Regions from separate parts of the Paenarthrobacter sp. NPDC089675 genome, predicted to be linked through region 3. Evidence: riboswitches for the same ligand, from Rfam matches in the RefSeq annotation. Region 3 holds a riboswitch; each other region holds the start of a gene.
The links. A riboswitch is a leader RNA that binds a small molecule or an ion and turns the genes downstream of it on or off. The one in region 3 is predicted to bind S-adenosylmethionine.

Region 1: it holds a riboswitch for S-adenosylmethionine, as region 3 does, so the genes downstream of both, ACIPY2_RS17820 (DUF1737 domain-containing protein) here and ACIPY2_RS01945 (aminotransferase class V-fold PLP-dependent enzyme) in region 3, are expected to answer to the same signal.
Region 2: it holds a riboswitch for S-adenosylmethionine, as region 3 does, so the genes downstream of both, ACIPY2_RS16040 (homoserine O-acetyltransferase) here and ACIPY2_RS01945 (aminotransferase class V-fold PLP-dependent enzyme) in region 3, are expected to answer to the same signal.
Region 4: it holds a riboswitch for S-adenosylmethionine, as region 3 does, so the genes downstream of both, ACIPY2_RS05320 (LLM class flavin-dependent oxidoreductase) here and ACIPY2_RS01945 (aminotransferase class V-fold PLP-dependent enzyme) in region 3, are expected to answer to the same signal.

What each region holds. Positions count from the first base shown of each region.
Region 1 is NZ_JBIVHM010000009.1:83,552-85,744, reverse strand. It holds gene ACIPY2_RS17830 (O-succinylhomoserine sulfhydrylase) at 1-669, opposite strand, end outside; gene ACIPY2_RS17825 (rhodanese-like domain-containing protein) at 672-1,082, opposite strand; gene ACIPY2_RS17820 (DUF1737 domain-containing protein) at 1,079-1,345, opposite strand; SAM riboswitch class IV at 1,359-1,472, opposite strand; gene ACIPY2_RS17815 (NtaA/DmoA family FMN-dependent monooxygenase) at 1,648-2,193, shown strand, end outside.
Region 2 is NZ_JBIVHM010000007.1:174,420-176,612, forward strand. It holds gene ACIPY2_RS16040 (homoserine O-acetyltransferase) at 1-752, opposite strand, end outside; SAM riboswitch class IV at 767-881, opposite strand; gene ACIPY2_RS16045 (bifunctional o-acetylhomoserine/o-acetylserine sulfhydrylase) at 1,046-2,193, opposite strand, start outside.
Region 3 is NZ_JBIVHM010000001.1:410,585-412,777, reverse strand. It holds gene hisN (histidinol-phosphatase) at 1-609, shown strand, start outside; SAM riboswitch class IV at 755-868, shown strand; gene ACIPY2_RS01945 (aminotransferase class V-fold PLP-dependent enzyme) at 900-2,193, shown strand, end outside.
Region 4 is NZ_JBIVHM010000002.1:261,171-263,363, reverse strand. It holds gene ACIPY2_RS05325 (LLM class flavin-dependent oxidoreductase) at 1-752, opposite strand, end outside; SAM riboswitch class IV at 976-1,085, shown strand; gene ACIPY2_RS05320 (LLM class flavin-dependent oxidoreductase) at 1,122-2,193, shown strand, end outside.

The DNA.
Region 1 (2,193 bases), on a different contig from region 3:
CCCGCCCATGACGCGTCCCTGGCCGTCAATGTGCTTGGTACCTGAATAGACAATGACGTCGGCGCCGAGGTCGCCGCAGCGCTGAAGCAGCGGGGTGGCGAAGACATTGTCGACGACGACGGTCGCCCCGGCGGCGTGCGCGAGTTCGCTGACGGCCGCGATGTCCACGATTTCCTGCATCGGGTTGGACGGCGACTCAAAGAACACTGCAGTGGTCGGTTGGGAGAGCGCCTCGCGCCACTGATCAAGGTCCGGCCCGTCCACGAAGACGGTCTCCACGCCCCAGCGCGGCAGGATCTCGTTGAGGATCACAAAGCAGGAGCCGAACAGGGAACGCGCCGCAACCACGCGGTCGCCGGCAGCCAGCAGGGCACCCAAGGCGGTGAAGACCGCAGACATGCCCGACGCCGTCGCAAAGCATGCCTCGGTTCCTTCGAGCAGGCGGAGCCGCTCCTGGAAGGTGGCGACGGACGGGTTGCCGTAGCGGGAGTAGACGAAGCGCTCGTCTTCGCCGGTAAACGCACGCTCTGCTGCTGCGGCGGATTCGTAGACGAAGCCGGAGTTCAGGAACACAGGCTCGGCTGTTTCCTGGAAGTTGGTACGGTCAAGGCCACCGCGAACGGCCTGGGTATCAGGGCTCCAGCCGGCGGCGTCAGGATTGAAAGTCACTTTTAGTCGTTCCCCAAGTTGGTAGGCAGGCCGCGGTTCTTCCATCCGTTGACGGTTCGTTCGCCGTAACGGTCGGGTTCACCCTCGAAGCCTTCAAGTACGTTGTAGGCCGTGAAGCCGGCCTGGGTTGCGGCCGTGGCGGCGGCAACGGAGCGCTGGCCGGAGCGGCAGATGAACACAAGCTCTACGCCGTCACCTTCGGGAGCCTGCTGCTGGAGGTCTTCGATGAACCGGGAGTTCGGGATGCCGCCTGCGAGGTTCCACTGGATAAACAGGGGATCGTTCTCGGTGGCTTTGGTGTCCGGGATTCCGATGTGGGCCCATTCGCCCTCGGTCCGGACGTCCACCAGGATGGCGCCTTGTTCAAGTTTGGCCCACGCGTCCTGCGGGGTCAGGTCACCGGCGTAGCTCATGCGTGCCCCTCGAATGCTTCCTCGTCCTCGTAGTTCTCGAGCTTGTCAACGGCGCTCGCCACGGCGGCATCCGCATCGGCAACAGCGGCCGGCAGGATGACGGCCTGGGCAACGATGACGGTGGTGCCATTGAAGGTGGCGGCCGGGCTGCCGTGGAGGACGTACCCCTCGGCCAGGGCGTTGCTGATTCGTTCGCAGAATTCGCGGGTGTCCGGGCCTGTGATCAGGCGGTAGGACAGCTTTTCTTCAGTGGGTTCAGGCATTCGTGGTGCTCCTCAGTCACGCTTGCAGTTCGATGTGTCGAATACGCCGAGTAGTCACCTGAGGCACCCCGCCGCGGGAGAGGGTTGCCGACCAGCAAGTCAGGGCTTAACGCTGGTGCTCATTACTCAAGAAAAAAGTAACATCCACAGCCGTGGCGCCGCATTTGGTGACATTGCCGCCGTCGTCATGTTGCGTAACCGGTGCCTCCGGGAACCCCTTGGAACGGGGCCCAAATGTGACGCCGCGGGAGCATAATTGACGCAGTACGACCCCCTGTAACTTCGCATGAAATCAGGTCGCGGTGAACGGACAAGGCAGTTCTACACTCAAGCCCATGCTTCATTTTGGTTGGTTCGTGGGCCACGGATTCGGTGTCCAGGGCTGGGGAACTCCCGGATACGGACTCGGCTACGACTGGAAGAAACCCGCGCTGTACCAGGAGGCTGTCAGGGCATTCGAGCGATCCGGGCTGGACCTGTTCATCATCGAGGATTCCCTGACCGTCCCCGATACCTACGGTGGTACGGCCGAGGTTTCCCTGGCCCATGCCTCCTTTGCGCCCAAGCACGATCCCCTCGCGTTGGTCCCGTACCTGCTTTCTGCCACGGAACACCTGGGCATCGTCCCGACCGTCAGCGCCTCTTTCTACCCGCCCTTCACGGCGGCCCGCCTCCTTGCTACGCTGCAGCACTTCTCCGAGGGGCAGCTCGGCTGGAACGTCGTCACCTCGGGCAGCGACCTCGCCGCGCAGAACTACGGGCTGGACCAGCAGATCGAGCACGACCTCCGGTATGAGAAAGCGGAGGAGTTCGTCGACGTCGTCAGGCGCCTTTGGCGGAGCTGGGAA
Region 2 (2,193 bases), on a different contig from region 3:
GGAGTCTCCTGATGCTGCGCTTCCCTGCCAAAGCGGAAATCCAGTTCCAGCGCCGAACGGTACGTGATGTGGGCGATCCGCCGGGCCAGGGCCAGTCCTGCCTCGGGTGCGGCACCGTGGTAATAGTCGCCGCCGTTGAAGTTCGGATCCTGCCTGATGGCCAGGGTCTGGGACTGCGCGAAAGCGATCTGCTCCGCCGTGCTGTACGCACCTACCGAAACCACGGCACAGTGCTTGACCCGCTCGGGGAACGTCACGGCCCACTCAAGGGCACGGGCGCCGCCCATGGAACCGCCCAGGACGGCGTGCCAGGCCTGGATACCGAGGGCATCGGCGAGGCGTGATTCTGCCTCCGTGGTGTCACGCAAAGTAACCAGCGGGAACCTCGAGCCCCAAGGCCGGCCATCCGGCGCCGGCGACGATGGCCCGGTGCTGCCGTAGCAGCCACCCACGATGTTGATGGAGATGACAAAGAATCGATCGGTATCGATGGTGGCGCCCGGGCCCACCAGTTGCTCCCACCAGCCCTCTTCCTCGGTTGCACCGCGGGCCACATGGGTGCTGCCCGTCAAAGCGTGTTCAACCAGGACAGCGTTCGAGGCGTCTGCATTCAGCCGCCCCCAGGTCTCGTAGGCCAGCACGACGTCGGGAAGGAACCCGCCCGCTTCGAGTTGGAGCGGGCCTATGTGGGCGTACTTGACGGTTCCGTCTTTTTCTTCCGATGTGGGAAGGGCAGTAGCAGTAATGGTCATTCCTTTGACACCTAACCTCGCGCTTGCCCGCCGCCTTTCATGCGGCAGGCCAGGTCCTCACCCGGGGCACCCCACCGCGGAGGAGGGTTGCCGGCCAGCAAGCCGGGGCTGTCACTGGCACTCATGACCTAATGACTAAGAGTTTAGGAAGAACACAGCTGTTCTGGCGAAGAATGTGACAGCAGTGTGACGGTTTTGGGCTGCTTCGTTCAGAAAGAAGCACCCGCGGGTGCCGCCCGGCGAATAATCGTCAGGGCCGGGCGGCGCCCGCAAGGGCTCGGCAAGGGGACCTGTCAGGCGCCCTTGGCTGCGCGGAAGCCGGCCTCGAGGTCGGCGATGATGTCGTCGATGTGCTCGATTCCCACGGCCAGCCGCACCAGGCCGGGAGTAACTCCCGCCACTGCCTGCTGCTCAACGCTCAATTGGCTGTGCGTCGTGGACGCCGGGTGGATGACCAGCGAACGGACATCGCCGATGTTGGCCACGTGCGAGTGCAGCTCCAAGGCGTCCACGAAACGCTTGCCCGCCTCGACGCCACCCTTGATGTTGAAGGCAACCACGGCGCCGGTGCCGCGGGGACCATACTTCCGTCCGCGGTCGTACCAGGGGCTGGAGGGCAGCCCGGCGTAGGCGACGGATTCGACGTCGTCATGGGCTTCCAGCCATTCCGCCACTTTGGTGGCGTTGGCAACGTGGCGTTCGACGCGCAGGCTCAGGGTCTCCAGGCCCTGGGCGATGAGGAAGGCGTTGAACGGCGAGACTGCCGAACCGAGGTCCCGCAACAGCTGCACGCGCGCCTTGAGGATGTAGGAGAGGTTGGCACCAAGCGCGCCGTCCTTGCCGAGATCCCGGGCGTAGACAAGCCCGTTGTAGCTGGGGTCCGGGGTATTGAAGTTCGGGAAACGCTCCGGGTCCAGGCTGAAATCGAAGTTTCCCGAATCCACGATCACACCGGCAATCGCCGCACCGTGCCCACCCAAGTACTTCGTGGCCGAGTGGACCACGATGTCCGCGCCCCATTCAATGGGCCGGATCAGGTATGGAGTGGAGAGCGTGTTGTCCACGATCAGGGGCACGCCGGCCTGATGCGCCACGTTGGCGATGCCCTCGATGTCCAGAACGTCCTGGCGCGGGTTGGAAACAACTTCGCCGAAGAAAAGTTTGGTGTTCGGCTGGACGGCGTTCCGCCACTGCTCAAGGTTGTCCGGATCCTCCACGAACGTCACGGAGATGCCGAACTTCTTCAGCGTGTGGGCCAGGAGGTTGTAGGTTCCGCCGTACAGGCTGGGGCTGGCCACCACGTGGTCGCCGGCTTCGGCGATGTTGAGGATGGCGAAGGTTTCAGCGGCCTGGCCGGAGCTGAGCAGCAATGCTCCAAGGCCTCCTTCGAGGCTCGCGATGCGCTGCTCGACGGCGTCCTGCGTGGGGTTGCCGATCCGGG
Region 3 (2,193 bases):
GCCGTACTCGGCGAAGAGTTCGGCAGCAGCGGGCACGGTTCCCGCCGCTGGATCATCGACCCCATCGACGGCACCAAGAACTTTGTCAGGGGCGTGCCGGTGTGGGCCACGCTCATCGCGCTCGTTGACGAAGGCGAACCAGTGGTGGGCGTCGTCAGCGCCCCGGCCCTGGGCAAGCGCTGGTGGGCCGCGAAGGGGATGGGCGCCTACACCGGGCGTTCGCTCGCCTCCGCCACCCGGCTGAAAGTATCCAACGTCTCGCAGCTGGCAGATGCCTCCCTGTCCTTTTCAAGCCTGTCCGGCTGGAAGGAACGCGGAAACCTCGATGAATTCCTGGGGCTCACAGAGGATATTTGGCGGACCAGGGCCTATGGCGATTTCTGGTCGTATTGCCTGGTTGCGGAAGGGGCGGTGGACATCGCCTGCGAACCCGAATTGAACCTGTACGACATGGCTGCGCTCGTGCCGATCGTCACCGAGGCGGGTGGCCGGTTCACCTCGCTGGAAGGAGAAGACGGCCCGTTCGGCGGAAACGCCCTGGCGACCAACTCGATCCTGCACTCGGAAGTCCTTAAGAGACTCAATCCGGGCATTGACGATCTTCTCTGAATAATCGGCGGCGGGCGCCCTTCTTGTGGGGTGTCCGCCGCACTTTATTCGCCAAAAGCGCCATTTGCGCCCCTCGCGTAACAATCCGCTTAATAAACTGGACGGCTTTGTGCCGGGCGTGCGGGGTGCCTTAATCTCTTTTACAGGTCACGAGTGCCAGCGCTAAACCCCGGTTTGCTGGCCGGCAACCCTCCATTCGCGGTGGGGTGCCCCGGGTGACGACCAGGCCGGTCCGGAACGGATACGGCAAGCGCGGATCCCCTCGAGGGGTCCCTCCTGAGTGAGGTCACATGAGCACAGTTACGTTCGATTCCACCACCCTGCCTTCCATCGCGGAGGAAGGCCCCGCGGTCCGGCCCCTCGCAGCCGTAACCGGCGCGGAACTCCAGGCTCCGCTGATCCAGGGCGGCCACGTCCGCTACGCCAACCTCGATTACGGCGCCTCCGCGCCGGCGCTGACCATCGTCTCGGCGTACCTGAACGAGGTCCTGCCCTACTACGCGAGCGTTCACCGCGGCGCGGGTTTTGCCTCGCAGATCAGCACCTCCGTTTATGAGAACTCCCGGAACATCGTCCGCGACTTCGTCGGCGGCCGCCCGGATGATTCAGTGATCTTCACCCGCAACACCACTGACTCGCTGAACCTGCTGGCAGGCTGCCTGCCGCACCTCAATGGCGAGCCCACCGGCGAGGTCCTCTACTTGGACATCGAACACCACGCCAACCTGCTGCCATGGCAGGGTGTTCCCCACCGCAGCGTTGTCGCGGCACCCACCTTGGCCACCACCATCGCAAACCTCCGTAACGAGCTGGCCCAGGGCGGCGTCTCCCTGTTGGCGGTGACAGGTGCTTCCAACGTCACCGGTGAAATCCTGCCCATTGCCGAGCTGGCGTCCCTGGCCCACGAATTCGGAGCGCGGATTGTTGTAGATGCAGCCCAGCTCGCACCGCACCGCCGCATCAACATCGCCGAAGCCGACGTCGACTACATCGTCTTCTCCGGCCACAAGCTGTATGCGCCCTTCGGTGCAGGCGTTGTGGTTGGCCGTCCCGACTGGCTCGACGCCGGTACGCCGCACCTCGCCGGTGGCGGCGCAGTCCGTGAGGCCCGGCTCGATTCCGTCAGCTGGGCCACCGGTCCGGCCCGGCACGAGGGCGGCTCCCCCAACGTGTTGGGAGCAGCAACACTGGCCCGCGCAACCCAGGTCCTTGCCGGGCTCGACCAGCAGGCGTGGCACCAGCATGAAAGCGCCATCCGCACCTACCTCGTGGAAGGCCTGGAGGCCATCGAGGGTGTCACAGTGCACCGGATCTTCAGCGACTCGACGGACACGATCGGCGTGGTCAACTTTTCGGTCGAAGGATTCGACGCCGGACTCGTGGCTGCCTATCTCGCGGCGGAACACGGCGTGGGCCTCCGGGATGGCCGCTTCTGCGCGCACCCCCTCCTCAAGAGGCTCGGGCTTCCTTCGGGTTCGCTGCGCGCCAGCTTCGGGGTTGGCTCCCGCTTGGAAGACGCAACCAGGCTGCTCAAAGGCATCCGGGAGCTCAAGAGCACAGGCCTCGGTTGGGACTACGTGGTGG
Region 4 (2,193 bases), on a different contig from region 3:
TCGGCGATCGAGTCCAACACTGTCGCGGGAGCCACGTGATAGTTGGCTCCGAACGGCAGGCCCAGTTTGCCCGCAAGCCTGGCGCTGGGACCGGCCGTGGAGCCGTGGATCCAGAACTGCGGAGACTGGCCCAGGGCGGGAGTGGCCGTGACTTCCTCACCGTGCCTGGTCCGGTATTCGCCGGTGAAGAAGCCGATGATGTCCTGGACGTCGTTCTCGAAATTGTCCGTGTCGCCCGGGAACCGGCCCAGGAGTTCGCTCTGCAGGCGGAACTTCCGGGGAAGGACGGCGCCGAAGATCGGGCGGGCGGCGGGGACGACGAGTCCGTCCACAACGCGCTCCGCGGACTGGGCTTCCCCTGATGGCGCGGGTTGGCCCGGCGCCGGTTCGCTCGGCGACTTGGGCGGACCGGAACGGCCAAAACCCAGATCCAGGCGGTCCGGGAACACCGCAGCCAGCGTTCCTATGCTCTCCGCGATCTGCAACGGGCGGTAGTTGCCCAACAGCGTGGCCGCGGTGCCTACCCGGATCGTCTTTGTCGCCGATGCCACGAGTCCGGCCAGCACATGCGGGGCGGAACCTGCAACGCCTTCGTTGAGGTGGTGTTCGGCCAGCCAGTAACGGGAGTAGCCGGCGGCTTCGGCGGCGACGGCCAAGGCAACAGTGCTGCGCAGCGCGTCGCCGGAGCTCTGGTTGGCTGACACCGGGCTGAGGTCAAGGACTGACAGGGGAATCACGGAAGGCTTCGGCATGTGACGACACTACGGAGCGGAAGGGACGCACCAAAGCCCGTTCGTCACCCGGCTCAACTGGACTCAACGCAGCTCAACCCGGCGCAATGGAAGGTCACAAGAGCCTGCCTATCCAGCGGAAAATGACGAACTTGGCAGCCGCTTGACGCGCTGTTTCCTGCGTTGACTCCCCGCGTCAGGGCCGTTTGTACATTCCTTGGAGCTGCTCCTAGATTCAGTTCCAGGTCAAGAGTCAGCGCGCCAAGGACCGGCTCGCGCTGCGGCAACCCTCAGGCATTAAGTGGCGGGGTGCTCCGGAAACAGACCTGGCCGCGCTCGCGGCAAGTGAATGTCAATCCGGCCGCGCCGCGGCCCGTGAAAGAGAGAAACATGCCTTCCAAACCTGAATTCCGTTCGCGTGTTGTTGCCTTGGAGCTCGACGGCGATGGAGCCCACCCGGCCGCCTGGCGAAAGGCCCTTCATGATCCGCAGGCACTGTTGGGGGGCCGTCGGATCCGTGAGACCGTCCAGGCAGCCGATATCGCGGGGTTCCATGTAGCAACCTTCAAGGACAGCCGGGTGGTGGACAGAGGGACCACCGGAATCCCGAGCCGCATCGACGCCATCCAGAGGGCAGCCTTCGCGGCGCCGATCACCCGCTCGCTTGGGCTGGTCCCCGAAGCAGGCACGCTTTTCACCGAGCCGTTCCATGTCGCCACCCAGCTCGCCAGCCTGGATTATTCCTCCCAGGGACGCGCCGGCTGGCTGGTAAACGCGGACAACCTGGTGGAGGAAGCCCGTTCCGTGGGCCGCTCGACCCTGCCCGCGCATGAAGTGACAAGCGAAGCAGCAGATGTGGTCCAGGCCAACCGCAGGCTCTGGGACTCGTGGGAGGACGACGCCGTCATCCGTGACGTTGCCACGGGCCGCTACCTGGACCGCGACAAACTGCACTACGCCGACTTCGAAAGCGCACGCTTCTCGGTGAAGGGACCGTCCATCATCCCGCGTCCACTTCAGGGCCAGTTGGTGGTGTTCGCCCCCACGGAACTGATTCCCGCCGTCGAAGCCGACGTCGCCTTGGTCTCTGCGGACACTGCCGATGAGCTCGCGCAGGCAGCCCAGGCGGCAGCGGCATCAGGTGCGCAGCGGACGTTGGTTGAGCTCGACGTCGTCCTGGACGCCCGCGGGCAGAGCGCCGCCGAGCGGCTCGCGGAGCTGGATGCCCATGAGCGATGGGTGGGCGGAGCCCGCTATGTGGGAGATGCCCAGGGGCTGGTGGAACTCCTCACCGCCCTCTTCGCAGCCACCGACGGCGTTCGCCTCAAGCCCGCCGTCCTGGATATCGACCTTCCGGAGCTGGCGTACAAGGTGCTGCCCGGACTCCACAAAACCGGACTGGTGACGCCGCCAACGCCGGGGACCACGCTCCGCGAAACCTTCGGGCTTCCCCGCCCGGCCA